DNA from 3 places in the Streptomyces sp. NBC_01717 genome. Region 1 is predicted to be linked to each of the others. Evidence: riboswitches for the same ligand, from Rfam matches in the RefSeq annotation. Region 1 holds a riboswitch; each other region holds the start of a gene.

Region 1 (10,137 bases):
GCCGCGACGACCGCTTCCGCCAGCGGTTCCGTCACCGCGAGCTCCGCGTCGACCGCCGCCTCGGCGACCGTCTTCACCCCCGCCGGAAGCGGACCCGCCGCCTCCAGGCCGGCCCGCAGGAAGGCCAGCGCGGTGGTGGCGAACCGGGTCTGGACGACCGACTCCTCGTCCGCCCAGTCCAGTACGGCCACGGCGTCGGCGGCGTCCATCACGGGCGTCCTCGGGTCGGCGGTCAGCGCGACGGTGGCCACCTTGCCGCGCAGCTCACCGAGGAGGTCGAGGACCTCGGTCGTCGTGCCGGAGCGGGTGATCGCCACGACCCGGTCGTACGGACGCCCCGCGGGGAACTCCGACGAGGCGAACGCATCGGTCTCGCCCTGCCCGGCCGCCTCGCGCAGCGCCGCGTATGCGATCGCCATGAACCAGGAGGTGCCGCACCCGGTGACGGCGACCCGCTCACCCGGCCGCGGCAGTCCGTCGAACTCGGCCCCCGCCTCCGCGGCGCGCCGCCAGCAGCTGGGCTGGGTGGCAATCTCTGATGCGGTACGGGACATGCTGGACGGCTCCTCGGTGCGTGGGGGAACGGTAACGACGGGCGGTGCAGAACAGCGGGCACGTAAAGGTACAGACCACGAAGTGCCGTGTGCCGAGATGTACTTAACAGCCGGTCCCGTTCCCGTGCAATGACACCCCGGACCATCCGGACACAGGTCCGGTTACGTTGCAGAAGCGATACTTCTCTGGTGTAGACCTCCCTTGGCGACATGGGTAAAAATCGCAGCTCATCCGGACGGTCGGGTGGTCACCGAATCGATGAGGATGGACTGGCTGTGCAGCGGCACTACTTGGGACTGACCGCGGCGGTAGCCGCACTCGGCATGGCGGCATCGCTGTCGGGCTGTGGCACCGGCAGCGCAGCGGGGGACGTCACCCTCAAACTCGTCGCGGCCGACTACGGCAACAGCGCGGCGAACAGCTCCAAGAAGTACTGGGACGAACTCGCCAGGAACTTCGAGGCGTCCCACAAGGGCATCAAGGTCGACGTCAACGTCTATTCGTGGAAGGACGTCGACCGCAAGGTCGCCGACATGGTGAAGAAGGGGCAGGCCCCGGACATCGCGCAGATCGGTGCCTACGCGGACTACGCCAAGGCCGGGAAGCTCTACAGCGCCGACGACATGCTCGCCATCCGCACGCAGGCGAACTTCCTGCCGCGGCTGGTCGATGCGGGCCAGTACAACCAGACCCAGTACGGACTGCCGTTCGTCGCCAGCACCCGGCTGCTCTTCTACAACAAGAAGTACTTCAGCAAGGCGGGACTGGCCGCCCCGAAGACCTGGGACGACATCCGTGACGACGCCGTGGTGCTCAAGCAGCGTGGCGTCACCTACCCGTTCGCGCTGCCGCTCGGCCAGGAGGAGTCCCAGGCCGAGACCATGATGTGGCTGCTCAGTGGGGGCGGCGGCTACACGGACGACGTCGGCTCGTACGACATCGAGTCGCCCGAGAACGTCAAGACCTTCGACTGGCTGAAGGCGAATCTGGTCGACAAGGGTCTGGTCGGCCCGGTGGCCCCCGGAAAGCTGGACCGGGCACAGGCGTTCGAGGCGTTCACGAGCGGCAAGGTGGGGATGCTCAACGGGCACCCCACGCTGATGCAGGAGGCCGAGCAGAAGGGCGTCCAGGTCGGCATGGTGCCGCTGCCCGGCATCAACGGCCCGACCGAGGGCTCGATGGGCGTTGCCGACTGGATCATGGGCTTCAAGCAGAACAACCACCGCGAAGCCATCGGAAAATTCTTCGACTACATGTTCGAGGACAAGAACGTGGTGGCCTTCGCCGACGAGTACGACCTGCTGCCGGTCACCGACAGCGCGTCCGAGGTGATGGAGACGGACGCCAAGCACAAGCCGCTGCGGAAGTTCCTGGAGGCGCTGCCGAACGCGGAGTTCTACCCCGTCGGCAAGACGTCGTGGGCGCGGACGAGCGAGCTGATCAAGCAGAACATCGGCAAGGCGGTGGAGCCGGGCGGCAGTCCGGCGGGTGTGCTGGCCGAGATCGCGCGGGGGGCGGCGACAGCGGAAGAGGCGGAGTAGCGGGATGCGGCGCGGGCGTTATGTTGGCTGATATGACCGCCTCCGAGAACGACTCCCACGGTGCGGAGACCCCGGACACGACGCAGCCGGGGCTCTCCGAGAGGGAGCGTGCGGTGCTGGCCGTGGAACGGCGGTCGTGGCCCGGGCCCGGGGCGAAGGAGCGGGAGATCCGCGAGGGGCTGGGGATCTCGCCGACGCGCTACTACCAGCTGCTGAACGCGTTGCTGGACGACCGGCGGGCGCTGGAGGAGGATCCGGTTACGGTCAACCGGCTGCGGCGGGTGCGGGAGGCCCGGCGGGAGAGGCGGTAGCCGGGGGCTGCCCCGGAAGGACCGACCTCTCCGGTGTTCGAGGAGCGGGGGCCCAGGGTGGAGCCGTGGGTTTCGGACAGGGGCGGAGCAGGGGAACAGGCCCGCCGCAGGCGCAGCCGTAGCCGCGCTCCGGCACCCCCGATAGGCTCGGCACATGGGCAGCAACCCAGAGCGACCCCTCCCCACCCCCACCACGCCGGCCGGCCGCGAGGGCCTCGCCGCCATCCTCGCCCGCCCCGACCGCGCAGTGGTCGCCCTCGATTTCGACGGCACCCTCGCCGACATAGTCCCGGACCCGGAGCAGGCCCGCGCCCACCCCGGCGCCGTCCCGGCCATCGCCGCGCTCGCCCCGAAGGTCGCCTCCGTCGCCGTGATCACCGGCCGCCCGGCCGGCGTCGCGGTCCGGCACGGCGGTTTCGCGGGCGTCCCGGGCCTCGACCACCTCGTCGTCCTCGGCCACTACGGCGCCGAACGCTGGGACGCCGTCTCCAGCACCGTTCACGCCCCCGCCCCGCACCCCGGTGTGGCGGCGGTCCGCGCCGAACTTCCGGGCGTGCTGGACCGGTTCGACTCCTGGCACGGCACATGGATCGAGGAGAAGGGGCAGGCGCTCGCCGTTCACACGCGCCGAGCCGCCGACCCGCAGGCCGCCTTCGACGCGCTGCGCGGCCCGCTGGGCGAGCTGGCGGCCCGGCACGGGCTGATCGTCGAGCCGGGGCGCCTCGTCCTGGAACTGCGTCCGCCCGGCATGGACAAGGGCGTGGCGCTCGCGAAGTACGTACGGGAGACGGACGCCGAGTCCGTCCTGTACGCCGGGGACGACCTGGGCGACCTCGCCGCGTACGCGGCGGTGGAGAAGCTCCGCACGGAGGGCCCCGACGGCATCCCGGGTCTGCTGGTGTGCAGCGGAAGCGCGGAAGTACCGGAACTGGCCGAGCGTGCGGACCTGTTGCTGCCGGGTCCGGCGGCCGTGGTCGACTTCCTCGCGGCGCTCGCCCGGCGCCTCTGAACGATCGCCGCCGAACGGTCAGTCCCGCCGCAACGCCTCCAGCTGCTCCAGGAACCACCGCTGGGGCGGCAATGCAGTCGCCGCAGCGGCCAGCCGCTTCGACCGCTCCGCCCGCTCCCCGTCCGGCATCGTCAGCGCCTCGTGCAGCGCGACGGCCGTCGCCGACACGTCGTACGGGTTCACCACGATCGCGTCCGCGCCCAGCTCCTCGTACGCCCCCGCCTCCCGCGACAGCACCAGCGCGCAGCCCTGGTCGGAGACCACCGGGACCTCCTTCGCGACCAGGTTCATGCCGTCGCGGATCGGGTTGACGAGCGCCACGTCCGCCAGCCGGTACGCCCCCAGCGAGCGCGCGAAGTCGTCGTTCACATGCAGCAGTACCGGGGTCCAATCGGGTGTCCCGTACGCCTCGTTGATGTCGTCCGCCAGCCGCTGCACCTCGGCCGTGTACTCCCGGTACACCGCCAGGTCCTGCCGCGACGGGTATGCGAACGCCACATGCACCACCCGCTCGCGCCACTGCGGACGGGTGTTCAGCAGCTCCCGGTACGCCAGCAGCCCGCGCACGATGTTCTTGGACAGTTCCGTACGGTCGACCCGCACGATCGTCTTCCGGCCGGTGCCGCCCACCTGCTCCCGCAGGATCGCCATCCGCTCGTCCACGTCCGCCTCGTGCGCCCGGCGGCGCAGGAAGTCCGCGTCCGCGCCCAGACCGTGCACGCCGATCCTCGTCCGGCCGGTGCCGCCCAGGACCTCCGTGCAGCAGGCGGTGAACGCGTCCGCCCACCGCTGGGTCAGGAAGCCCGCCCGGTCCGCGCCGAGCATGCCGCGCAGCAGCTGCTCCGCGATGTCGTCGGGCAGCAGGCGGAAGTAGTCGACCGGGGCCCACGGGGTGTGCGAGAAGTGGCCGATCCGCAGGTCGGGGCGGAGGTCGCGGAGCATGCCGGGGACCAGGGCCAGGTGGTAGTCCTGCACCAGCACCGCCGCGCCCTCGCCCGCCTCCTCGGCGAGCGCCTGCGCGAAGGCCAGGTTGTACGCCTCGAACGACGCCCACTGCCGGCGGAACTCCGCGTCGAAGACCGGCTCCAGCGGCGTCTGGTACAGCATGTGGTGGACGAACCAGAGCACCGAGTTCGCGATGCCGTTGTACGCGTCGGCGTGCACATCGGCGTCGATGTCGAGCATCCGTACGCCCGGCTCGGCGATCCCGCGCCGGACCGCCACCCGGTCCCCGTCACCGAGCGCCGCGCAGACCCACAGCTTGTCCTCGACGGCGCTCAGCCCGGAGACGAGTCCGCCGCCGCCCCGTTTGGCGCTGATCGAACCGTCCTCGCTCAGTGCGTACGAGACCGGGCCGCGGTTGGACGCGACGAGTACCTGGGCAGCAGACGTGATCACGTGCTCGGAGACCATGTTGCGGAATCTAGCCCGATCGCGAACCGCCCAAACGTGCGAAGTCAGACCACCTCAGGCGGCGCGGCGCGAAACGTACTCCCTGATCTCCTGCATCGGCGGCCGCTCCTCCGTGTCCACGGCGTGCGTGCGCGGTACGAAGCCGGTCTCGCCCCGTTCGAACTGGGTGAGGGATGGTCGTACCAAGTGGCCACGGGAGAGGCGCAGTTGTGCCGTTCGGTAGATGGCCGCCGCCATCCGGCCCAGCGCCTGTCCGTCCTGATGGCGGTGCTTCCTGACACCCACATCGACCTGGGCCAGCGCGTCCAGCCCCACGGTGTGCAGCGCATCCACGAGCAGGCCCAGTTCCACTCCGTAACCGACCGGGAACGGCAGCCGCTCCAGCAGTGAGCGCCGCACCGCGTACTCGCCGCCCAGCGGCTGGACGAAGCCGGCCAGCTGAGGCCAGTGCAGATTGAGCAGCGGGCGGGCCACGAGTTCCGTGACACGACCGCCCTGGCCTGCTGTGTCCCCGAGCGGGCGGTCGTACATCGCCTTCACGAACTGCACCTCGGGATCGGTGAGCAGCGGGCCGATGATGCCGGAGACGAAGTCCGCGGAGAAGTCCTTCAGGTCGGCGTCTATGAAGCAGATGATGTCCCCGTCGGTGACCAGGAGTGATCGCCAGAGGACCTCGCCCTTGCCGGGCAGGGCGGGTATCCGCGGGAGTATGTCGTCACGGTGCACCACCCGGGCGCCCGCCTTCCGGGCGACCTCGGAGGTGGCGTCCGTCGACCCGGAGTCGATCACCAGCAGCTCGTCGACCAGCTGGACCTTCTCCATCAGCTCGACCCGGATCGTCTCGACGATCGCGCCGACCGTCGCCTCCTCGTTGAGGGCGGGCAGCACGACGCTCACACTTCCGCGCAGCGGATCCCTGGCCCTGGCGGCGACGAGCCGGTCAAGCGGGCGGTCGGCGGCCGACCAGGAACGCCTGGTCAGCCAGCGTTCGACCTCTTCCAGCACGGTCGATACTCCCTGTATGTGATCCATCTCGCGGTTCGGACGGCTATCTCAACCGTCCGATGCTTCGGTTACAGTCTTGAACAACGCGGACGACCCTCGCATGCCGGGGTCCTCCGCCGATAAATGCCTGGATCGATGATCCAGTGCCACAGCGCTCATCCAGAGGGACTGAGGGAACGGCCCGTTGAAGTCCCGGCAACCCTCCTGCCGACCGCGAGGTCAGGTGGGGAAGGTGCCAATTCCGTCTCGTGGCGAAATGCGTCGCGAGGAAGATGAGGAGAAAGGGCCTCGCCATCATGGCTACGCAGACCGTTGCAGTGAGCACCAATTCTTCCGCCGACGCTGTCGACCTCGGTCCCGCCGCGGCACTTTCCTGCCGCGAGTGCGGAGAGCGTTTCGAGCTCGGTCCCATTTTCGCCTGCGCGACCTGTTTCGGGCCGCTCGAAGTGGCGTACGACCTGCCGAGCGGCTCCCCGGACGAGCTGAAGAAGCGCATCGAGGCCGGACCGAACAACATCTGGCGTTACGCGCCGCTGCTGCCGGTCCCCGCCGATGTCGCGGACAAGCCCAACATCAACCCCGGCTTCACCAAGCTGGTCAAGGCCGACAACCTCGCCCGCGAACTGGGCGTCACCGGCGGCCTGTACGTCAAGGACGACTCCGGCAACCCGACGCACTCCTTCAAGGACCGTGTCGTCGCGATCGCCGTCGAGGCCGCCCGCGCCTTCGGTTTCACCACTCTCTCCTGCTCCTCCACCGGCAACCTCGCCGGCGCCGTGGGCGCGGCCGCCGCCCGGGCCGGCCTGCGGTCCTGCGTGTTCATCCCGCACGACCTGGAGCAGGGCAAGGTCGTCATGGCCGCGGTGTACGGCGGTGAACTGGTCGGCATCGAGGGCAACTACGACGACGTCAACCGCTTCTGCTCGGAGCTCATCGGCGACCCGCTCGGCGAGGGCTGGGGCTTCGTCAACGTCAACCTGCGCCCGTACTACGGCGAGGGCTCCAAGACGCTCGCGTACGAGATCTGCGAGCAGCTCGGCTGGCGGCTGCCCGACCAGCTCGTCATCCCGATCGCGTCCGGCTCGCAGCTCACGAAGATCGACAAGGGTCTGCAGGAGCTGATCAAGCTCGGTCTCGTCGAGGACAAGCCGTACAAGATCTTCGGCGCCCAGGCCGAGGGCTGCTCCCCGGTCTCCACCGCCTTCAAGGCCGGTCACGACGTCGTACGCCCCCAGAAGCCGAACACGATCGCCAAGTCGCTGGCGATCGGCAACCCGGCGGACGGCCCCTACGTCCTGGACATCGCCCGCCGGACCGGCGGTGCCGTCGAGGACGTCGACGACGAGCAGGTCGTCGACGCGATCAAGCTGCTGGCGCGCACCGAGGGCATCTTCGCGGAGACGGCCGGCGGGGTGACGGTCGGCGTGACGAAGAAGCTGATCGAGGCCGGCCTGCTGGACCCGACGCTCACCACCGTCGTCCTCAACACCGGTGACGGTCTGAAGACGCTGGACGCGGTCGCCCCGACCACCGGCCCGACGGCGACCATCCGGCCCAGCCTCGACGCGTTCCGCGCCGCCGGCCTGGCCCGCAGCTGACCCGACCACCGGGACGTCCACCCGAGACGTCCACCCGAGACGTAAGGAAGGCACCCACATGAGCGTCAAGGTCCGTATCCCCACCATCCTGCGCACCTACACGGGCGGTCAGGCCGAGGTCCCGGCCGAGGGCGCGACCCTCTCCCAGGTGATCGAGTCGCTGGAGCAGAACCACCCGGGCATCGCCGCGCGCGTCCTGGACGACCAGGGCAAGCTGCGCCGGTTCGTGAACGTGTACGTCAACGACGACGACGTGCGCTTCGAGGGCGGCCTGGAGGCGGCCACCCCGGACGGCGCCGGCGTCTCGATCATCCCCGCCGTCGCGGGCGGCTGCTGACCCTCCGTCGCCCCGGCACGGACTCCCCGTAGGCCCCGCGGCCGACTTCACAGTGTCACCGGAATTGCCCCCTCTGCGAGGTAAGCGGAGGGGGCAATTCTGCATGGTTAAGCGGGGTACAGTTGGGAAGTCCCCTCCGCTGCCCGTGCCGACCGCATATGAGAATGCGCCCGCCCGCGACAAGATGCAGCCAAAGTGCTCGAACCCCTTGCGCCATAAGTGGCCTTTGCCCGGCCCGAGTTGCCCTGGAATCGCATAAATTCCGCATATTCGGGCGTTCGGTGCTGCCCAGAATTCTCGTCCGATTGACCTGTTGCAGAGGGCAGTTGGGCAGATACATTCGGCCGCGGTCGACGCGTTCCGGCGCACGCACCCTCTCCTGTCGGAGGGTGAGTTCTGACCCGGGCCCGCGAAGTGCGGTCCTGTGCAAGGGCCAGTAATAGGGGAGTTAGGCATGGCTCAGGGCACCGTCAAGTGGTTCAACGCGGAGAAGGGGTACGGCTTCATCGCGGTCGACGGTGGTGCGGATGTTTTCGTCCACTACAGCGCGATCCAGATGGACGGGTACCGCACCCTCGAAGAGGGTCAGCGAGTTGAATTCGAGATCTCGCAGGGCCAGAAGGGGCCGCAGGCGGACATGGTCAAGCTCGCCGTCGGCTGAGCTCGGCGCGGTCGGCCAACGACACCACTCACGCATGAAGGGCCCGTACCCCCAGGGGGACGGGCCCTTCACGCGTCGCGTCGGCCATCACCCGCGTGGCCTCCCCACGACATTCCTCATTCCACGGACCGTCGCCCCGTCCACGCCTTGTCCACAACCGCCGGGGGCGCTTGCACTCGTGGGGGTCGAGTGCTAATCATTGGCGTTAGCACTCTCCAGGTGAGAGTGACAGAACTTGGACCGGGCCGGTGAGGCCCGCAGGTCCGGTGGGGCAAGGAACCACCGGGCAGGCAGGCCGTCCGTCGCGGGCGCCACTCGGTCCGGAGAAATCCACCCCTGTCCGGGAGGACCACTTCACATGGCCAAGATCATCGCGTTCGACGAGGAGGCACGGCGCGGTCTCGAGCGCGGGATGAACCAGCTCGCCGACGCCGTCAAGGTCACCCTTGGCCCCAAGGGCCGCAACGTCGTCCTCGAGAAGAAGTGGGGCGCGCCCACGATCACCAACGATGGTGTTTCCATCGCCAAGGAGATCGAGCTCGAGGACCCGTACGAGAAGATCGGCGCAGAGCTGGTCAAGGAAGTCGCCAAGAAGACGGACGACGTCGCCGGCGACGGTACGACCACCGCCACCGTTCTCGCCCAGGCGCTCGTCCGTGAGGGCCTTCGCAACGTAGCCGCGGGTGCAAACCCGATGGCCCTCAAGCGGGGCATCGAGAAGGCCGTCGAGGCCGTCTCCGCCGCTCTGCTGGAGCAGGCCAAGGACGTGGAGACCAAGGAGCAGATCGCTTCGACGGCCTCCATCTCCGCCGCCGACACCCAGATCGGCGAGCTCATCGCCGAGGCGATGGACAAGGTCGGCAAGGAAGGCGTCATCACCGTCGAGGAGTCCCAGACCTTCGGTCTGGAGCTGGAGCTCACCGAGGGTATGCGCTTCGACAAGGGCTACATCTCGGCGTACTTCGCCACCGACATGGAGCGCATGGAGTCGTCCCTCGACGACCCGTACATCCTGATCGTCAACTCCAAGGTCAGCAACGTGAAGGACCTCCTTCCGCTGCTGGAGAAGGTCATGCAGTCCGGCAAGGCACTGCTGATCATCGCCGAGGACGTCGAGGGCGAGGCTCTGTCGACCCTGGTCGTCAACAAGATCCGTGGCACCTTCAAGTCCGTTGCCGTCAAGGCCCCGGGCTTCGGTGACCGCCGCAAGGCCATGCTCGGCGACATCGCCATCCTCACCGGTGGCACGGTCATCTCCGAGGAGGTCGGTCTCAAGCTCGAGAACGCCGGCCTGGACCTGCTGGGCCGCGCCCGCAAGGTCGTCATCACCAAGGACGAGACCACGATCGTCGACGGTGCCGGTGACAGCGACCAGGTTCAGGGTCGCGTCAACCAGATCCGTGCCGAGATCGAGAACTCCGACTCGGACTACGACCGCGAGAAGCTCCAGGAGCGCCTGGCGAAGCTGGCCGGCGGCGTGGCCGTCATCAAGGCCGGTGCCGCCACCGAGGTCGAGCTCAAGGAGCGCAAGCACCGCATCGAGGACGCCGTTCGCAACGCGAAGGCGGCCGTCGAGGAGGGCATCGTCGCCGGTGGTGGCGTGGCGCTGCTGCAGGCCTCCGCCGTCTTCGAGAAGCTGGAGCTCTCGGGTGACGAGGCGACCGGCGCCAACGCCGTCAAGCTGGCGCTGGAGGCTCCGCTCAAGCA
Region 2 (10,137 bases), 2.4 Mb from region 1:
CGTGCTGTCCATGCTGGCGACCATCGGCTTCATCGCCTCGTACGTCATCTTCCCGGTGGACAAGATCGTGTTCATCTGGCCGTTCGGCCATGTGAGCGCGCTCAACTTCTCCCTCGGGCTGACCCTGGGCGTGGCCCTCTTCGCGATCGGCGCGGGCGCCGTCCACTGGGCGCGCACCCTGATGTCCGACGAGGAGGTCGCCGACGACCGGCACGCCATCGAGGCGGAGCCCGAGGTCAAGGCGAAGGTCCTCGCCGACTTCGCGGCCGGTGCCGAGGAGTCCGCGTTCGGCCGGCGCAAGCTGATCCGCAACACCCTGTTCGGTGCGCTGGCCCTGGTGCCGCTCTCCGGCGTGATGCTGTTGCGCGACCTCGGCCCGCTGCCGGAGAAGAAGCTCCGTCAGACGCTGTGGTCCAAGGGCAAGCAGCTCATCAACATGAACACGATGGAGCCGCTGCGTCCCGAGGACGTCGCCGTCGGTTCGCTGACCTTCGCCATGCCCGAGGGCCTGACGGAGGACGCTCACGACTTCCAGACGCAGATCGCCAAGGCTGCGCTGATGATCATCCGTATCCAGCCGGAGAACATCAAGGACAAGCGCGAGCGCGAGTGGGCCCACGAGGGCATCGTGGCCTTCTCGAAGATCTGCACCCACGTCGGCTGCCCGATCAGCCTGTACGAGCAGCAGACGCACCACGTGCTCTGCCCGTGCCACCAGTCCACCTTCGACCTCTCCGACGGCGCCCGCGTCATCTTCGGTCCGGCCGGTCACTCCCTTCCGCAGCTGCGGATCGGTGTGAACAGCGAGGGCAACCTCGAGGCGCTCGGTGACTTCGAAGAGCCCGTCGGTCCTGCATTCTGGGAGCGCGGATGAGTACTGCGACCGACACGAAGCGCAAGGCGCCCGCCGGCGAGCGGGTGGCCGACTGGGCGGACGGCCGGCTCGGGATCTACTCCCTGGCCAAGGCCAACATGCGCAAGATCTTCCCGGACCACTGGTCCTTCATGCTCGGTGAAGTCGCCCTCTACAGCTTCATCATCATCATCCTCACGGGTGTGTATCTGACGCTGTTCTTCCACCCGAGCATGAACGAGGTCGTGTATCACGGCTCGTACGAGCCGATGCAGGGCATCCGGATGTCCGAGGCCTACGCCTCGACGCTGGACATCAGCTTCGACATCCGCGGTGGTCTGCTGGTCCGCCAGATCCACCACTGGGCCGCGCTGATCTTCCTCGCCGCCATGTTCGTGCACATGATGCGCGTCTTCTTCACGGGTGCCTTCCGCAAGCCGCGTGAGATCAACTGGCTGTTCGGCTTCCTGCTGTTCGTGCTGGGTATGTTCACCGGCTTCACCGGCTACTCGCTCCCGGACGACCTGCTCTCCGGTACGGGTGTCCGCTTCACCCAGGGCGCGATCCTGGCCACGCCGATCGTCGGCACGTACATCTCGATGTTCCTGTTCGGCGGAGAGTTCCCCGGCGGCGACTTCGTCGCCCGGTTCTACTCGATCCACATCCTGCTGCTGCCGGGCATCATGCTCGGTCTCGTGGTCGGCCACCTGATCCTGGTCTTCTTCCACAAGCACACGCAGTTCGCGGGTCCCGGCCGCACGAACAAGAACGTCGTCGGTATGCCGCTGCTGCCGATCTACATGGCGAAGGCCGGAGGCTTCTTCTTCCTGGTCTTCGGTGTCATCGCGGTCATCGCGGCGATCGCCTCGATCAACCCGATCTGGGCCATCGGTCCGTACCGTCCGGACCAGGTGTCCACCGGCGCCCAGCCCGACTGGTACATGGGCTTCGCCGAGGGTCTGATCCGCGTGATGCCGGGATGGGAGATCAACCTGTGGGGTCACACGCTCGTCCTGGGTGTGTTCATCCCGCTGATGGCCTTCGGCCTGGTGCTGGCCGTGATCGCGGTCTACCCGTTCATCGAGTCCTGGGTCACCGGGGACAAGCGCGAGCACCACATCCTGGACCGCCCGCGCAACGCCCCGACCCGGACGGCGTTCGGCGTCGCCTGGATCACGGAGTACATCGTCGTCTTCATCGGCGGCGGTAACGACCTCTGGGCCACGCACTTCGATCTCTCGCTGAACTCCATCTCGTGGTTCGTCCGGATCTTCATCTTCGTGGGCCCGGTCCTGGCGTTCCTCGTCACGAAGCGGATCTGCCTCGGCCTTCAGCGCCGCGACAGGGAGAAGGTGCTGCACGGACGCGAGTCCGGCATCATCAAGCGCCTGCCGCACGGTGAGTTCGTCGAGATCCACGAGCCGCTCAACCCCGCGCAGCTGCACACGCTCACCGCGCACGAGCAGTACAAGCCGGTCGAGATCGGTCCGACGGTCGACGAGAACGGTGTCGAGCGCAAGGTGCCCGCGATGCAGAGGCTGCGGGCCAAGCTCAGCAAGGGTTACTTCGGCGAGCACAACCAGATCGAAAAGCCCACTGCCGAGGAGTACAAGGAGATCACCAGCGGCCACGGCCACCACTGATCGCCTCAACTGATCGCCACAGCGGGAGCCCCGTCCATTCGATGGACGGGGCTCTTTGCTGTCCCGGGCGCTCGATAGGGTGGGGTCCATACCTTTTCGGCTGTGGACCCCCAGGAGCGGACCATGAACGTTGTGACCCCGGTCGGCGGCGACAGCGTGGCGGCTCGTTCCTGGCCCGGCGTACTGAACGCCCTGCTGCGCGGCCAGGACCTGACCGCCGACGACACCGCGTGGGCGATGGACAACATCATGAGCGGCGAGGCGACCGACGTGCAGATCGCCGGTTTCGCCGTCGCCCTGCGCGCCAAGGGCGAGACCGTCGACGAGGTCACCGGACTCGTCCGCGCCATGTACGAGCACGCCACCACGATCCAGGTGCCTGGCCGCACGGTCGACATCGTCGGAACCGGCGGCGACCTCGCCAAGACGGTCAACATCTCCACGATGTCCGCGATCGTCGTCGCGGGCACCGGAGCCAAGGTCGTCAAGCACGGCAACCGCGCCTCCTCCTCGGCCAGCGGCGCCTCCGACGTCCTGGAGAAGCTCGGCGTCAATCTGGAGCTGGCCCCGCAGCGCGTCGTCGAGGTGGCGGAGGAGGCAGGCATCACCTTCTGCTTCGCGGTGAAGTTCCACCCCGCCCTGCGGTACGCGGCACGGGCCCGCAAGGAGCTCGGCGCGCAGACCACGTTCAACATCCTCGGTCCGCTCACCAACCCCGCCCAGGTGCGCTCCCAGGCCATCGGTGTCGCCGATCTGAAGATGGCCCCCATCGTCGCGGGCGTGCTCGCGGCGCGCGGCAACTCGGCGCTGGTCTTCCGCGGCGACGACGGTCTGGACGAGCTGACGACCACGGCGACCTCCCGGATCTGGGTGGTCCGGGACGGCGAGGTGCGCGAGGAGGCCTTCGACCCGCGCGACGTCGGCCTCCAGCTGGTCCCCGTCGAGGCGCTGCGCGGCGCCGACGCCTCGTACAACGCCGATGTGGCCCGCCGGCTGCTGGCCGGTGAGACCGGTCCGGTGCGCGAAGCGGTGCTGCTCAACTCGGCGGCGGCGCTGGTGGCGCTGGACCCGGGTGAGGGCACTCTGAACGAGCAGCTGGCCGCCGGGATCGCCAAGGCCGCCGAGTCCATCGACTCGGGTGCGGCCCGGGCGGCGCTGGAGCGCTGGGTGACGGTCAGCAACGCCTGACCGAACGGGAAATGCCGACCGGGGCGCAGTCCAGATCTTGGACTGCGCCTTGCGCGTCGACCCACGTATGGCAAGATGCTGGGCAGGTCATGAGTGACAGCGACTACGGCCCCGGCCCGCTGTCCGGCAACCCTCCGTCCGTGGCGGGGTGCCCCGGGTGAAGACCAGGCCGTAGGCAGCGAGGTCTGCGGCAAGCGCGGACCCCTCGACATCTGTGAATGTCACATCCCTGGGGTCCTGGTCCTCAAGGAGCCTCTTGTGAGCAAGCGAATGCGATAGGGCCCGGTCCGGCCCCTCTCCGCAACCCCCTTTTTCTTCCTCCTGCGCTGCCGCGTACCCGCCGGCGCAGTGAATTCGCCTGCCTCTTACGGGAGTTCGCCATGTCTGTCGTCACCGCTGCCGCCGACCGTTCCATTTGTTCCCCGCTGCCTGTTCTGGGCAAGGATGTAACTGTTCCGCTCGTTACCGGCGGAGAAGTCACCTATGCCGCCCTGGACTACGCGGCCAGTGCCCCGGCCCTGCAGCGGGTGTGGGACGACGTCGCCGCGTACGCCCCGTACTACGGCAGCGTCCACCGCGGCGCCGGCTACCTCTCGCAGCTCTCCACGGACCTCTTCGAGAACAGCCGCAAGGCGGTCGCGGAGTTCCTCGGCTGCCGCGCCGGGGACCAGGTGATCTTCACCCGGTCGACGACGGACTCGCTGAACCTGCTGGCCGGGGCGGTCCCCGCCGACTGTCAGGTCTTCGTGTACGAGACCGAGCACCATGCCTCGCTGCTGCCCTGGCGCGACGCCCGTGTCACCTACCTCAATGCTCCCCGCACCCCGGCCCAGGCCATCGAGACGCTGGAGCGGGCGCTCGCCGGCCGTGACCCGTACGGCCCCGCGCTGGTCTGCGTCACCGGCGCCTCGAACGTCACCGGTGAGCTGTGGCCGGTGAAGGAGCTGGCCGCCGCCGCCCACGCCCACGGCGCCCGGATCGTGCTGGACGCCGCACAGCTCGCGCCGCACCACCCGGTCGACATCGACGAGCTCGACGTCGACTGGGTCGCCTTCTCCGGACACAAGCTGTACGCGCCGTTCGGCTCCGGTGTCCTCGCGGGCCGCGCCGACTGGCTGCAGGACGCCGAGCCGTACCTGGCCGGTGGCGGCGCCTCCCGGAAGGTCGCCCGGCGCACCGACGGCGGTGTGGACGTGGAGTGGCACTCCACCGCCGCCCGGCACGAGGCCGGTTCGCCCAACGTCATCGGTGTCTACTCCATCGCCTCCGCCTGCAAGGCGCTCACCGAGGCCGGCTTCGACCGCCTCGTCGCCCGCGAGCAGCAGCTCGTCACCCGGGTCCGCGAAGGCCTTGCCGAGGTCCCTCAGGTCAAGGTGCTGTCGCTGTTCGGCGACGACGCCCCGCGGGTCGGCGTCATCTCCTTCGTGGTGGAGGGCTGGAACAGCTCGCACTTCGCGGCGGCGCTCTCCGCCGAGTACGGCATCGGGGTACGCGACGGACTGTTCTGCGCCCACCCGCTGGTGCGCACCCTGCTGGGCAGCGACCCGCAGGACCCGGGCGAGTGCGGTGCGCCGGAGGCCGAGCCGGGCGAGCGCTCGCTGAACGCGATCCGGGTCAGCTTCGGCGCCGGTACGCCGGACGAGCACATCGAGCGGTTCGTCCGCGCGGTCAAGGAGCTGGTGAGCGAGGGTGCCCAGTGGAAGTACCGCACCGAGGACGGCCGCTGCGTCCCGGACCGGGGCACGGCTCAGGTCTGACCGGCCGGGCACCGAGGCCGTAATACTTCGGCCGGGGACGGGCAGCTGCCCGTCCCCGGCCGAAGTATTACGGCGTGATGTGGCGTACCTACGCGTCGAGACCGATGGCGAAGGCGGCTTCCAGGTCGTGCTGCGAGTACGTACGGAACGCGACATGCGTGTCGGTGCCCTCGACGCCCGGGATCTTGCTGATCCGGCCGGGGATGACGTCCGCCAGATCGTCGTGCTTGGCCACCCGGACCATGGCGATCAGGTCGTACGTGCCGGTGACCGAGAAGACCTCGCTGACGCTGTCCAGCGCCGCGATGGACTCGGCGATCTCGGGAATCCGGTCCACGCTGGTTTTGATGAGCACGATCGCGGTGATCACGGCTGGCTTTCTCCCTCGGTGGCCGTGGCTGGAGTCTTCACTCTAGCCCCACGGCGGTAGCGCCCCCAGGCGTAGAGGAAGCCGGTGGCGAAGCCGACCACATGGGCGAGATAGGCCACCCCCGGTCCGCTGCCCGCACCCTGCGCCGCCATCCACTGCAGGACGAACCAGAAGATCAGCACGATCCAGGCGGGAAAGCGCAGTGGCAGGAAGAGCAGGAACGGGAAGAGGCTGGTGACCCGGGCCCGGGGGAACAGGTACAGGAACGCCCCGAGCACCGCGGAGATCGCCCCCGAGGCGCCGACGAGGGTCTGGTCGGAGCTGGCGTGCGCCGCCGCGTACGCCAGCAGGGCGAGATAGCCGCAGCCGAGATAGAAGAAGGCGAACTCGGCACGGCCCATCCGCTCCTCGGCCATCGCCCCGAAGACGTACAGGAAGAGCATGTTGCCGAGCAGATGCAGCCAGCTGCCGTGCACGAAGAGTGCGGTCAGCGGGGTGAGCAGGGCGTGTGCCGAGCCGCCCCACAGCTCGGCGGGGATCACCCCCCAGCGTTCGAAGTACCCGGCCTGTGCGGCGAGCAGGGTGTCGGCGGTGCCGTACGTGGGGTTGAACCCGGAGAGCGGGCTGATCAGGAAGATGGCACAGCACAGGCCGATGAGGGCATACGTCACCGGGGCACCGCCCGCGGTGGCGGCGCGCAGGAGCCTGCCGGTCGGTCCGCCCGTCACAGCACGCCGTTCGATCATGAACAGAGCATGACGCAAGGTAATGGAACGGGGCAGACCGCCTCGCCGTGCCGATGGGTATGCACAAGGCCGTAGGGTTACAGCAGGACATCCGCAGTTCGACGGCGCACCGCGAGATCCTGGGCAGGCAGCAGCACGACGCTCGACGAAAGAGGACGCAACGATGACGACGGTTCCCCAGCCGACCGACGGGACCCGCTGGCGCTGCACGCTCTGCGGGAATCTCACGCGCTTCGACGTGACGCGTTCGTCCAAGGTTGTCGAATACGTGCATCTCGACCTCGCAGGAGAAGCGACCGTCGAAGAGCGCGAGGTGGTCAGTGAGACCATCGAGTCGGTCCGGTGTCGTTGGTGCAACGCGGTGGACCAGATCGAACTAGTCGACAGGCCGGGTGCCGACTCCTGACGGGGCCGTGCGGACAGACATTTGGGGTGACGGATCGTGGAGCAGCCCGCAAGCGGCGCCGAACCGGCAGATGGAGCCGGCGACGCCGTCGAGGCGCTCGACCGCCCGCTGCCCGAAGGCGTACGGCGGCGGGTCGTCGCGCTGGTCTCGGACGCGTTCGGTGGCCTCACGGTCACCGAACTCCCGGCCCAGCTGAGGCAGTACGCCCGCTTCACCCCGACCCGGCGCGCCAAGTTCGCCGGGAACGCGATGGCGGCCGCCCTGGAGAGCGACACACTGTTCCGCCAGCGCATCGGAGAACGGCTCCGGGAGTCGCAGCCCGAGCTGACCGCGGCTGTGGAGGCAGGGGCGCCGCCCGCTGCCGCCGACCCCGTCGATGTGGCCGCCGCGGCCTATGTGCTGCGCCCGGTCGGCTGGGTGAAGCTGGTCGCCGCAGCCGGCGAGGAGGTCCAGCGGGCCGACGCCGAACGGGCCGACGAGGAGAGCCGGCGCGAACTGGAACGGCTGCGCGAGGAACTCGCCCAGGCCCGGACCCAGACCAAGAGCGAGACCGAACGGCTCCGCGGTGAGCTGGACGCGGCCCGCAAGGAAGCCGACGCGCTGCAGCGCAAACTGCGCTCCGCCCTGAGCGAGGTCAAGCGCGGTGAGGCAGCGGTGCGCCGGGGCAAGGCCGAGACCGAGACCGTACGGACCGAGGCGGCCGCGCGGATCTCCGCGGCCGAGAGCGAGACCCGGCGGCTGCGGGCCCGGCTCGGAGAGGCGGAGGCGTCCGTCGAGGCGAGCCGCAGGGCAGCCAGGGAGGGCCGCTCGGTCGAGGACATGCGGCTGCGGCTGCTGCTCGACACGGTGCTCGACGCGGCCCGCGGGCTGCGCCGCGAACTGGCCCTGCCGCCCTCTTCGATCCGCCCCGCGGACAGTGTCGACGCGGTCGAGCCCGGTGCGATGTCGCCCAAGGACATTGCCGCCAGGGCGCTTTCGGACACCGACCCGGCCCTGCTCGACCAACTGCTCGCACTGCCGCAGGCGCATCTGATCGTGGACGGCTACAACGTCACCAAGACCGGCTATCCGCAACTGCCGCTGGAGAAGCAGCGACTGCGGCTGCTGGGCGGTCTCGCGGTGCTCGCGGCGCAGTCCGGCGCCGAGATGACCTGCGTCTTCGACGGGGCCGAACTGGCCGCTCCGGTCCTGCTCGCACCGCCGCGCGGGGTGCGGGTGCTCTTCAGCAAGCCAGGTGTCACCGCCGACGAGCTCATCCGTCAACTGGCCCGCGCCGAACCGCCGGGCAGGCCCGTCGTCGTGGTCTCCACCGACCGCGAGGTGGCGGACGGCGTCGCGAAGGCGGGGGCCAGGCCCGTTGCGTCCGTCTTGCTCCTGAAGCGACTTTCGCGTGTTTAGTGCTAGTTGTGGTGACTTGCCGGAATTTACAGAACGGTCCGTCAAGCTGCGGCTACACGCGGTGTGATGTGAGTAAAGAAGTGACCGTTGGGGCGAGATTTTGCTTGTGAGGATTTGAACTGATCACAAGATGGTCACTAAGGTCGGGCCTCGAACCTTCGCACGGTTGATCACCCATCCGGGGTGACAGCGAAGGAACCGCCGAGTCCGTGACGTGCACGGAGCCGGGGATCCGATCCCCCACAACCCGGTAGGCGGCTCGAGGAAGAAGGAGCTCGCCTTCGTGGCGTCCCACCGTCGTCCCAAGCAGCCGAGCCGCACCCGCGTGACCGTGCTCACCGCGACCGCCGCCGCGGCCGTTGCCCTGACCTCCCAGGCCGCCCACGCCGACCCCAAGCCGACCAAGAGTGAGGTCAAGGCGAAGGTCGACAAGCTCTACCACGAGGCGGAGACGGCCACCGAGAAGTACAGCGGGGCCAAGGAGCAGCAGCAGAAGCTCGAGAAGCAGGTCGGTGCGCTGCAGGACAAGGTGGCCCGCGGCCAGGAGGAGCTCAACACGCTCCGCAGCGGCCTCGGTTCGCTCGCCGCCGCGCAGTACCGCTCCGGTGGTATCGACCCGTCCGTGCAGCTCTTCCTCGCCTCCGACCCGGACAGCTTCCTCGACGAGGCCTCGGCCCTCGACCAGTTGACGGCGAAGCAGACCGAGTCCCTGGAGAAGATCCAGGAGAAGCAGCGGGCCCTCGCGCAGCAGCGCAAGGAGGCCCAGGACAAGCTGGCCGACCTCGCGGACGTCCGCAAGACGCTGGGTGAGAACAAGAAGAAGTTCCAGGGCAAGCTCGCCGAGGCGCGGAGCCTGCTCAACACCCTGACCGCCGCCGAGCGCGAGAAGATGCGCCAGGACGACCTGCGCGCGAGCCGCGCCGCGGGCAGCCGGGTCGACCTGGGCAACGAGGTCCCCGCCTCCGCCCTCGGCGCCGCCGCTCTCCGGGCCGCCGCCACCCAGCTCAACAAGCCGTACGTCTCCGGCGGCACCGGCCCCAGCTCCTACGACTGCTCGGGCCTCACCCAGTGGGCCTATGCCCAGGCCGGCGCCGCTATCACCCGCACCACGTACACCCAGATCAACCAGGGCACCCAGATAGGCCGCAGCGCCCTCAAGCCGGGCGACCTGGTCTTCTTCAACAACACGGCGCACGTGGGCCTGTACGCGGGCAACAACACCGTCCTGCACGCCCCGAAGCCGGGCGCGGTGGTCCGCTACGAGTCGATGAACACCATCGGCAGCTTCCAGGTCGGCGTGCGCATCTGACGACGCCCGAACGGGCGAATTCCGACGCCCTGACCAACTACCCGCCCCGCCGGAGACCACAGGTCACCGGCGGGGCGGCGGCTTTCGCACCCGTCACCCGACCGCCACGGCCGTTGGGCGCTCCGTAGTCGCGCGGCTACTGTCTGCCTGCTGTGCAGCTCCCGTCCGTCGGTCCGCCCGCCCCGGGCGGCAGGGGGCTGCGCACCTCTGCGTACAGCGGAAGGGAGTGCGGCGTCCTGTGGTGTCCCATCGCCGTTCCACACAGCCCGGCGCCAACCGGAGCGTCCGGATCACAGTCCTGTCGGCGGCGACCGCTGCCGCCGCACTCGGGGCGGCCACCGCGAACGCCGAACCGCAGGACACGCCCCGGACCGCCAAGGCCGAGGTCGACCGGTTGTACGGCGAGGCCGAGCGCGCCACCGAGCAGTTCAACAAGGCCGGGGAGGACGCCGTGCGGCTGCGCGGCG
Region 3 (10,137 bases), 4.2 Mb from region 1:
GGTGTGTTCACCGAGGTCCGGGTCGATGTCGGGAAGCGGGCCCTCCGGGTCGTACCCGGACAGGTCGCGGTTCCAGACGAACTCCAGGTGTTTGATCGCGGTGGCGCCGCTGACCTGCTGGCGGCGCACCTCGCGGGCCATCTCCTGCGCCTCGGCGTCCGTGTCACCGAGGACGAAGGTCGCGGCGGGCAGGATCAGCAGTTGGTCGTGGGTGCGGCCGTGGCGGGCGAGGCGGCCCTTGACGTCGGTGTAGAACGCCTGTCCTTCCTCGAGAGCGCTGTACCGGCTGAAGATCGCGTCGGCGCTTGAGGCCGCGAACTCGCGGCCTTCGTCGGAGTCGCCGGCCTGGAAGATCACTGGACGGCCCTGCGGGCTGCGCGGGACGTTGAACTGCCCTTCGATGTCGAAGTGTTGTCCCTTGTGAATGAAAGCTCCGGCCTGTGCGTCCCGGAGGAAGGTGCCGGTCTGCTGGTCGGCGACGATCTCATCACCGTGCCAGGAGTCGAACAGTTCGTTGGCGGTGGCCAGAAACTCCTTGGCCCGGGAGTACCGCTCTTCCTGCGGGAGGAAGCCGCCGCGGCGGAAGTTCTCGCCGGTGAAGGCGTCCCATGAGGTGACGACGTTCCACGCTGCGCGCCCACCCGAGAGGTGATCGAGACTGGCGAACTGGCGGGCCACTTCGTAGGGCTCATTGAAGGTGGAGTTGATGGTGCCGGTCAGGCCGACGTGTTCGGTGACGGCGGCGAGTGCGGACAGCACAGTGAAGGTGTCGGGGCGCCCCACCACGTCCAAGTCATAGATTTTCCCGCCCTGCTCACGCAGCCGCAGCCCTTCGGCGAGGAACAGAAAGTCGAACTTGGCGCGTTCGGCGGTACGCGCGAAGTGCGCGAACGAGCTGAACTCGACATGGCTGCCCGCCTCGGGGGCGCTCCACACGGTGGTGTTGTTGACGCCGGGGAAGTGGGCCGCGAGATGTATCTGCTTGAGCGGCTTGCCGGATCCATTGCTGGTGCTCATGTTCGGTGAATCCTCCGGCTCAGACGGTGGCGTAGCGGTTGGCGGGGCGGGAGAGTCCGAGCAGCCCGCGCAGGGTGTCGGCCTCATAGGCGCGCCGGAAGGCGTTGCGGCGCTGCAGTTCGGGAACCAGGCCACGGGTGATCGCCTCGAGGTCGTGGCCGATCACGGCGGGGCGCAGCCGGAAACCGGACAGTCCGGCCCGCTGCCACTCCAGGAGCAGGTCCGCGAGCTGCGCGGGAGTGCCGGTGAACACCTTCGCGTCACTGGTGTACGGGTAACCCGCGAGGCCGTCCAGGCGATCTCGGCGGGCCGTCGCCGCTGCAGGGTCGTCGTCGAGGAAGACCACCAGGTCACCGAAGATGTGCAGGGGATCCTCCGCACGCCCCGCCGCAGCCTGTTCGCCGCGGATCTCGTCGACAATTGCGCGGGCCTGGTCGGTGTCGTGCGGGGTGACGTACCCGATGTCGGCTGAACGAGCCACCAGTCGGAAGGGCACGCTCTGGTGCGCGAGGGCGCTGACGAGCGGCTGTCCCTGCGGTGGCCGGGGCGTGATCGAGGGGCCCTTGACGCTGAAGTGTCTGCTCTCGAAGTCGATGTAGTGCAGCTTGTCGCGGTCGATGAAGCGACCTGTGGCGGCGTCCCGGATCTCGGCGTCGTCCTCCCAGCTGTCCCACAGGCGGCGCACCGCCTCGATGGAGTCGCCGGCCTCTTCGAAGAGTTCGGCGGTCAGCTCCCGTACGGCAGGGCTGTCCAGATCCTCGATACGGAAGCGCGGAAACGCACGGCGGCCGAAGTGGGCCGCCTCGTTCTGCCGCGCCGAGACCTGGATCCGCAGGCCCGCACGACCGGTGCTCACATAGTCGAGGGTGGCGATCGCCTTGGAGATGTGGAATGGCTCGGTGTGGGTGGCGACCACGGTCGGTATGAGCCCAATGTGCCGAGTCAGCGGGGCCACGCGCGCGGCGATGAGCACCGCGTCCAGCCGCCCACGCACCTGGTCGGTGCGACTGTCGGGCTCCGTGAAGCGCGAGGACTGGAGCCCGAGCGCGTCCTCGATCGTCACGAAGTCCAGCAGGCCGTGTTCGGCCTCCGTGATGATGTCGGCCCAGTACTCGGCGGTGAGCAGGTCTCCGGGACGGGCCACCGGCTCGCGCCATGCGGCCGGGTGCCAGCCCGCACCGTCGAGGGCCACGGCGAGGTGAAGCGAAGAAGACAGCGAAGAAGGAGATGAGGACATGAAAGGGGTGCCTTCCTGATCGACCGTATGTGATCGCCGCACCTCGTCCGGAGGTTCGGCGGCGGGAGAACAGGTCAGGAACAACAGAGCGCGCCGGCCACGCGCTGAAGGTCGATGTGGGGCCGGGAGTACAGATGGACGCTGCGCCGCGGGACAAGAACCCTGACAGGCGGGCAGGACACGGGTGGCATGGCCGTCACCTCCGCCCTTCCGGCCTCGGCGGGCCCGAGGGCCTCGCGCTTGCGAAACCCGGACGGGCCCCGCCTGGTCGTCACCTGGAGCACCCCGCCGCGCAGGAGGGTTGCCGGTCAGCAAGCCAGGGCTTGACGCTGACACTCATAACCTGCTCGGAACGCTACGCGGGGCGGCGGCGCCGCGCAATGTCCGGAGGTCATGGTCATGACGCCACGCCACAACAACACACCTACGCCGTTTGTTCCTCCGGCCCTCCCGACTACGCGTCAACAGGCAGTCCGTGCGACGGCGCAGAGTGCGTCCGATCCACTCTTAGAGCGGCATCGGTGCTGGAGGCGGCTGTATGAACCGGAGTGAGCTACCTGATCACGATGGGGTGATGGAGGCCCCGGTTACCTTACCGATGGCCGCGATCACGTCCGCACGCCTGGGCTGCCCGGACGCCCTGCCGACAACCCGACCGGTCGGGTCGAGAACAAACACGGTCGGCGTGCGCAGAATCTCCAGTCGCCTCACCAGCTCCAGCCGGGCTTCCGCGTCGATTTCCAGATGCACCGCTCCCGGCACCGTCCCGGCGACCTCGGCCAGCATCCGCCGCGTCGCCCGGCATGGCTGGCAGACGGCGGTGGAGAACTGAAGCAGCGTCACCCGCTCCCCCAGCTCGGCCCCGATCTCCGCCGCCGACAGGCGCACCGCACCATCCGTGGGCCGCAACCGGAGCCTGCCGCTGCGTGCCGCCTGCACCACCCCGAAGATGCCCGCCAGAACGAGCACCGCGACACACACCACCAACCCGGTCATACGACCAGTCTGCCCCACCGCCCCCAACTCCTCGCCCCAACTGGCCATCGACCGCTCGGTATCGCGCCGCTAGCATGTCCGCCATGGACTCCGCTCTCCGGCCGCTACGGCTGACCACTCGTCGTGTGGTCGACCTCTGCCGGGTCACGGCCTGCCGCTGTCGCTGACACCTGCGCCGGCCCGATCGTCATCCTCCCCTTGTCCCGGAGTCCCCTCATGCAGATCGACCCGCGAGGCACCCGCTTTGCCGCCGCGCTCACCACACTTGTCCTCTGTGCCGTACTGATCACTGGCAGCGGCGCCCTGCTGGCCGTGCAGACCGCGATCTTCGCGCTCGGTGCCTTCGCCGGCCTGCAGTACTCCCCGTACGGTTGGCTGTATCGGGTCGCAATTCGGCCCGGACTCGCCCAGCCGCGCGAGCTGGAGGATGCCCGTCCGCCCCGCTTCGCGCAGGGCGTGGGCTTCGGCTTCGGTCTGGTCGGCACCGTCGGCTACCTCGCCGGCGCCGAGTGGCTCGGCCTGGCCGCCACCGCGCTCGCCCTTGCTGCGGCCTTCCTCAACGCAGCCTTCGGCTACTGCCTCGGCTGCGAGATGTACCTGTCCATTCGCCGTTTCCGAAGCACCTGAGTACCGCGGTCCGGCCATCTGTTGAGCACCGTCCCGTCCGCGCACCGCAGTCGTCGGCCGAGCAGATCGTCGTCACCTGGGCCGGCTACGCGAATGATGTCCCTGTGGCCACCGCCTCGCTGCGCGAGTGTTCGCAGTCCGGTACCAGTGGACGAGGAGATCCCCGCGCGACGCTGGGCGAACGCGCCACCCGGCCGGGATTCGGATCCCCGCAGTACGACGCCGAGGGCTGGCCGACTGCTCTCAAGTGCCGTTGCCGTCCTCGAAGATGCCGCTTCCGGCGCCGTCCCGCAGGAGGTTCCCACACGACCACGGGGTGCAGCCCAGATGCCGTGGCCCGCCGACGACGGGCTCAAGCGGTGGCCGCCACCAGCGCCAGCCGGCCGCCCAGTGCGACGGAGAAGGCTTCCGTGACCTGGGTCAGGGCGTCAGCGGACGCCGGTGCGACGGCCGGTGTGCCGTCGTCGCCGACGGTGATGTCCTTGTCGAGCGTGAACCAGCCTTGGACTATGTGCGCGGCGCCCATGGCGCTGAGCACGGGGCGCAGCGCGTAGTCGATGGCCAGGACGTGCGCTGTGCTCCCGCCGGTGGCCAGCGGCAGCACCGTCTTGCCGGCCAGGGCGTGCTGCGGGAGCAGGTCGAGCAAACGCACCGCTCTGCGCCATGCGCTGCGCCGCCCGGCGGACGTCGCCGCCGATCTGGCGGAGTTCCGTGCCCTTGTCCTTCGCCGGGAACACGAACCGGGGCAACCTGATACGCGGGCGTAGCGACTTCTCCCAGGCGGCGAAGTACGCGTCCGGCCAGGGACGTTGGACCTCGTCGGTCGGAGGCGTCGCCCTCAACCGTTCGCAAGCCGGCGCTCGCTGGTGTGGCGGTTGACGGGGATCGGCAGACCAAGGTTGCCCCGCAGGGTGTCGGCCTCGTACTCGGTACGGAACAGTCCGCGCTTCTGCAGGAGCGGTACCACACCGTCGACGAAGAGCTCCAGCTCGCCGTTGGTGCGGAAGGCGAGGTTGATGCCGTCGAAGGTGCCCGCCTCGAACCACTTCTCGATCGCGTCCGCGACGGTCTCGGGGGCGCCCACGAAAGGCGACTGGCGGAACTCTGGTTCGCCGACTCGGCCACCTGCCGAAGCGTCAGGGTTTCGGCCTTGTCCCGTTCGATGATCTTCGCCGCGGCTGTCCGGCCACCCTTCTCGGCGAGGTGGGCGACGTCCGGAAACGGCGCGTCCAGATCGTGCGCGCTGAAGTCGTAGGCGCCGAACGACCGGCCCAGGAGCCCGAGGTTGCGGTCGAGGTCGTTGTCCTCCTCGAAGATCTCCCGCTCGCGGCGCCCCCGCGCGGTCAGGTCCGCGAGGCCGGAGCGGCGAGCCGAGCGCGGGGCTGATCGACTCCCAGTCCGTCCGCACGGCCGACACAGCCCGGTAGCAACCCGGGGCTTCGACGCCGGCAAGAGGTCAAGGGGCGCGGTTCATCGTCGCCGACCGGACGTGTTCAGTTGGGGAGTGTCAGGCGGAAGGTGGTGTGCCCGGGGCTGCTGGTGACGGTGGCGGTGCCGCCGTGGGCGGTGATGACGGCATGGACGATGGCGAGTCCGAGACCGGTGCTTCCCGTACTGCGGGAGCGGGCGTGGTCGGCGCGTACGAAGCGGCCGAAGACCTCGGGCTGAAGCTTTTCGGGGATGCCTGGACCGTTGTCACTCACGCTGACGGAAACGCCGGCCGGCTCGGTGGTGAGGCCGATGGTCACGTCGGTGCCTGGCGGTGTGTGGGTACGGGCATTGGCGAGGAGATTGCCGATGGCCTGCTGGAGCCGGTGGGCGTCTCCGGCGACGGTGACTGGTTCTTCGGGGAGATTGAGGAGCCAGCGGTGGCCGGGGCCGGCGGCGCGTGCGTCCTCCGTAGTGTTCAGGATCAGCAGGGTCAGATCGACCGGTTCGTGTTCGAGAGGGCGTCCGGCGTCCAGGCGGGCGAGGAGGAGCAAGTCGTCGACGAGGCGGGTCATACGCTGCGACTCGGCATCGATGCGTTCCAGGGCGTGGCGGACTTCGGCGGGGACGGGGCCGTGCCGGCGCAGGGCGAGCTCGGCGTGGCCGCGGATGTTGGCGACGGGGGTACGTAGCTCGTGGCTGGCGTCGGCGGCGAAGTGCCGGAGCCTCTCCTCGCTGGCCTGGCGCCGGGTGAGGGCGTCCTCGACGCGGCCGAGCATGTGGTTGAGGGCGGTGCCGACCTGGCCGACTTCGGTGCGCGGGTCGGTGTCGGGAAGTGGTTCCGGCATGGCGACCTCGCCGCTGGCGAGCGGCAGCCCGGCGACCTCCGCTGCCCGGGCGGTGACCCTCTGGAGGGGGCGAAGGGAGATCCGCACCCACAGGGCACCGGCGATGCCGGTGACTACGAGGGCGGCGCCGAACAGTACGGTTTCGACCGCTTCGAGGCGGTGAACGGTCTCTTCCACCGGGTGCAGGGGCAGGCCGGTGATCAGGATGTCCTGGTCGTCGCCCTCAACGGCCGTGACGCGATAGCCCCCCAGTGCGGAGAGGCGGATGCTGTGTCCGCTTCCGTCGACGGGGACCCCCGCCAAGACACGGCGATCCCGGAGGGTGAGGTGGAAGGCACGGTCGGTGGCCTCGTCGACGACGGCTGCCTGGGTGACGGTGCCGTTCAGGAGGCGGGCGCCGAAGGTCGCTTCGGCCTGACCGCGCGTGTCGGGACGGTTGTCCGCGTCGGGTTTGGCCTCATGTTCCAGGCTGGCGGCGAACCGGCCGCCGGAGGCGGAGAGCTGTTCGTCCAGCCGCCCCATCAGGAAGCCTCTCAGAGCGACGGCGGTGGTGATGCCGACGACGAGGCAGGCGAGGGCGAGCAGAGTGACGAGTCCGGCGGTGAGCTGACCGCGCAGGGTACGGGGCGGCAGGCGCCTCATGGGGAGTCCGGCTTGAGGACGTATCCGACGCCGCGCACGGTGTGGATCATCGGGGTGCGTCCGGCATCGATCTTCTTGCGCAGGTAGCTGATGTAGAGCTCGACGACATGGGCTCGTCCGCCGAAGTCGTAGGCCCAGACCTGGTCGAGGATCTGGTCCTTGGACAGCACTCGGCGCGGGTTGCGCATGAGGAAGCGTAGGAGTTCGAACTCGGTGCGGGACAGGTCGACCGTGGTCCCGCCGCGTCTGACCTCCCTGGCTTCCTCGTCCATGACGAGGTCCCCGACGGTGAGCCGGTTCGTGCCCGGCTCGGCAGTCATCCCGGCCCGCCGGAGCAGCCCACGCAGCCGGGCCAGGACTTCTGTCGGGCAGCATCCAGTCCAGGACCACCGCATCGGGCCGGAAATCACGGGCCGTCGCGAGCGCAGACACGCCGTCTGCGGCGGTGCGGACCTGCCAGCCCTCCCCGGCCATGACCCCGGCCAGCACGTCCGTGACGTCGGGCTCGTCGTCGACGACGAGGACCCGTACGGGCTCTCCGTCGGGGCGGTGCAGAAGCGAGGTCTTACGTGGCTCGTCCATGGTTGCTTCAGCATCCCCCAGCACAGACCACAGCAGGGCAAGCCCTGCCTCTGAGTTTCCTCTGAATCGGCGCTGAAGGCGGCCGACAGGGCCGTTTCAGAAGGTACACAGAAGTTGGACTGTGAGGCTGGCCGCCCATCACCGGAGCATGTCCCATCCGGAGGAGCACCATGACCGCCACATCCACCACCACGTACGCGAGCCGTGGGATGCGCCACCGGCGCCCGCGCCGCAGCGTCGTGCCGATTCTGGCGCCGCTCGTGATCTGGGCCGGCGCCGCCGGGGTGCTCGCCCTGTGGTGGAGCGACACGACCTCGGTGATCGGCCCGGCGGGCTGGCTGACCGGCGCGGGACGCATCACCGGGCTCCTGGCCGGGTACGCCTGCGCCGTCCTGCTGGCCCTCATGGCCCGCATGCCGCTTCTGGACCACACCATCGGCACGGACCAGCTTGCCCGCTGGCACGCGTTCGGCGGCCGCTGCACCATCTCCCTGGCAATCGCCCACACCCTGCTGATCATCTGGGGTTACTCCCTGAGCTCCCACACGCAGCTGGTCAGCCAGACCTCGTCGCTCGTCCTGCACTATCCAGACCTCGTCAAAGGCACGGCCGGCTTCCTCCTGTTCCTGGCCACCGGGGTCCTCTCGGCCCGCGCGGCCCGTCGCAGGCTGAGTTACGAGACCTGGCACTACCTGCACTTCGCCACATACCTGGCCGTATTCCTCACCTTCGGGCACCAGCTCTCCAACGGAGCGGACTTCGTCGGCAACCGGTCGGCTCAGGCCGCCTGGTACTCGCTCTTCCTCGGCGTCGCGGCGCTGGTCGCCTGGTACCGGTTCGCCGTCCCCGTCCGGCGCGGCCTGCGCCACCGCCTGCGCGTGAGCGCGGTCCATCCCGAGGCACCAGGCGTGGTCTCCGTCCACCTCACCGGCGAGCACCTGGACGAGCTGGGGGGTGAACCGGGACAGTTCCTGCGCTGGCGCTTCCTGACCCGCGGACTATGGTGGAGCGCCAACCCCTACTCCCTCTCCGCCCCCGCGCACCCCCGGTTCCTACGCATCACGGTGAAGACCGCCGGCGGCCACAGTGCCGCACTCGCCCGCTTGACGCCCGGCACCCGGGTGTGGGCGGAGGGACCGTACGGCGGTCTTACCGCGGACCGCCGAACTGCCGCCAAGGTCCTGCTGCTGGCAGGCGGCGTCGGCATCACCCCGCTGCGCTCGCTCTTCGAGACGCTGCCGGGAGACGTGACCCTCGTCTATCGGGCCCGCCACGCCGACAGCCTCGCGCTGCGCGGCGAACTCGACGCGATAGCCGCCCGACGACGGGCCACCGTGCATTACGTCGTCGACGAACCGGCCGGACATTCCTCCCCCCTCACCGCCCAGGGCCTGACCGCTCTGGTGCCGGATCTGGCCACGCACGACGTCTACCTGTGCGGCCCGCCCGGCATGACACAGGCCGCAATCCACGCCCTGCGCGAGGTCGGTGTCCCGGCCCGGCGTATCCACCACGAGTCCTTCGCGTTCTGAGGAGAGCCGCCATGCGCCGAGCAGCCCTTGCCACTACCGGGATCAGCGCCCTCGTCGTCGCGCTGCTGGCCCTCAAACCTCACCAGTCCCCCGCCTTCGCCGGGCCGACCCCTCGGTCCCCGGCGGAGTCTTCGCCCCCGCACGCCCCGACGGGCAACGCTTCGGGTTCGCCCACGGGGACGGGCACGTTCACCGGGGCTCCCGTCGATACCCAGTACGGGACCGTCCAGGTCGCCGCCACCCTCTCCGAGGGAAAGATCACCGCAGTCAAGGTTCTCCGGGCACCGGACCGGAGCGGCCGCGACCAGGAGATCGCCGCCTACGCACTGCCCCGCCTCACCCAGGAGGCCATCGGTGCGCAGAGCGCGCACATCGACGCCGTTTCCGGAGCCAGTTACACCAGCCAGGGTTACATCCAGTCCCTGCAGAGCGCCTTGGACCAGGCCCATGCCTGACACCCTGCCCGGACTACGTCACGTCGAACATGTCATGGGCACCGTCTTCTCCTTCGACATCCGCGACAATCCCACCCCCGCCATCCGCCACGCCCTCGCCGAGGCCGTGCGGCAACTCCACCGGGTCGACGAGGTGTTCTCCACCTACCGGGCCGACAGCCACATCAGCCGCTTGGCCCGCGGTGAGATCCGCCAGAACGCCTGCCCGCCCGAGGTCCACGAGGTCCTCTCGCTCTGCGCACAGGCCACTCACGCCTCCGACGGCTGGTTCAGCATCGTCCCGGCCGGGACCCTCGATCCCTCGGGACTCGTCAAGGGCTGGGCCACCGAAGCCGCATCCCAGCTCCTCCAGGACGCCGGTGCGCAGCACACGTGTGTCAACGGCGGCGGCGATCTCCAGATCCGCGGCCAGGCAGCCCCCGGCACACCATGGCGCATCGGCATCGCCCACCCTCTGCAGCCCGGCGAACTCGTCACCGTCATCACCGCCCACCACGACCTGGCCGTCGCCACCTCCGGTACCGCTGAACGCGGCGCCCACATCCTCGACCCGCACCACGGCACAGCCGCCACCACGTTCGCCTCCCTCACCCTCATCGGACCACGTCTCACCATGACCGACGCCTACGCCACCGCCGCCTTCGCCAGAGGCGACGGCGCACAGAACTGGCTTGATTCACTGGGCGGCTATGAAGCGCTCGCTGTGCTGCCCGACGGCCACGAATGGCGCACACCAGGATTCCATCGATATGGATCATGAGCCCCGCCGGCGG

Evidence for each region. A riboswitch is a leader RNA that binds a small molecule or an ion and turns the genes downstream of it on or off. The one in region 1 is predicted to bind S-adenosylmethionine.
Region 2: another riboswitch for S-adenosylmethionine. It lies ahead of OHB49_RS30400 (aminotransferase class V-fold PLP-dependent enzyme); the one in region 1 lies ahead of thrC (threonine synthase).
Region 3: another riboswitch for S-adenosylmethionine. It lies ahead of OHB49_RS38810 (putative leader peptide); the one in region 1 lies ahead of thrC (threonine synthase).

Annotation. Positions count from the first base shown of each region.
Region 1 is NZ_CP109178.1:4,356,872-4,367,008, reverse strand. It holds gene OHB49_RS19725 (SIS domain-containing protein) at 1-554, opposite strand, end outside; gene OHB49_RS19720 (ABC transporter substrate-binding protein) at 831-2,096, shown strand; gene OHB49_RS19715 (DUF3263 domain-containing protein) at 2,129-2,407, shown strand; gene otsB (trehalose-phosphatase) at 2,562-3,416, shown strand; gene OHB49_RS19705 (alpha,alpha-trehalose-phosphate synthase (UDP-forming)) at 3,435-4,829, opposite strand; gene OHB49_RS19700 (glucosyl-3-phosphoglycerate synthase) at 4,884-5,834, opposite strand; SAM riboswitch class I at 5,987-6,113, shown strand; gene thrC (threonine synthase) at 6,131-7,432, shown strand; gene OHB49_RS19690 (MoaD/ThiS family protein) at 7,491-7,769, shown strand; gene OHB49_RS19685 (cold-shock protein) at 8,224-8,430, shown strand; gene groL (chaperonin GroEL) at 8,789-10,137, shown strand, end outside.
Region 2 is NZ_CP109178.1:6,714,131-6,724,267, forward strand. It holds gene qcrA (cytochrome bc1 complex Rieske iron-sulfur subunit) at 1-874, shown strand, start outside; gene qcrB (cytochrome bc1 complex cytochrome b subunit) at 871-2,496, shown strand; gene trpD (anthranilate phosphoribosyltransferase) at 2,620-3,684, shown strand; SAM riboswitch class IV at 3,770-3,887, shown strand; gene OHB49_RS30400 (aminotransferase class V-fold PLP-dependent enzyme) at 4,065-5,441, shown strand; gene OHB49_RS30405 (Lrp/AsnC family transcriptional regulator) at 5,530-5,811, opposite strand; gene OHB49_RS30410 (rhomboid family intramembrane serine protease) at 5,808-6,557, opposite strand; gene OHB49_RS30415 (hypothetical protein) at 6,721-6,963, shown strand; gene OHB49_RS30420 (NYN domain-containing protein) at 7,000-8,361, shown strand; gene OHB49_RS30425 (C40 family peptidase) at 8,645-9,670, shown strand; gene OHB49_RS30430 (C40 family peptidase) at 9,909-10,137, shown strand, end outside.
Region 3 is NZ_CP109178.1:8,571,276-8,581,412, reverse strand. It holds gene OHB49_RS38820 (NtaA/DmoA family FMN-dependent monooxygenase) at 1-1,017, opposite strand, end outside; gene OHB49_RS38815 (LLM class flavin-dependent oxidoreductase) at 1,037-2,254, opposite strand; gene OHB49_RS38810 (putative leader peptide) at 2,329-2,445, opposite strand; SAM riboswitch class IV at 2,486-2,598, opposite strand; gene OHB49_RS38805 (TlpA family protein disulfide reductase) at 2,816-3,250, opposite strand; gene OHB49_RS38800 (DUF4395 domain-containing protein) at 3,467-3,877, shown strand; partial or broken gene OHB49_RS38795 (NAD(P)H-dependent oxidoreductase) at 4,230-4,523, opposite strand; partial or broken gene OHB49_RS38790 (LLM class flavin-dependent oxidoreductase) at 4,716-5,218, opposite strand; gene OHB49_RS38785 (HAMP domain-containing sensor histidine kinase) at 5,371-6,795, opposite strand; partial or broken gene OHB49_RS38780 (response regulator transcription factor) at 6,792-7,377, opposite strand; gene OHB49_RS38775 (ferredoxin reductase family protein) at 7,548-8,909, shown strand; gene OHB49_RS38770 (FMN-binding protein) at 8,921-9,364, shown strand; gene OHB49_RS38765 (FAD:protein FMN transferase) at 9,357-10,124, shown strand.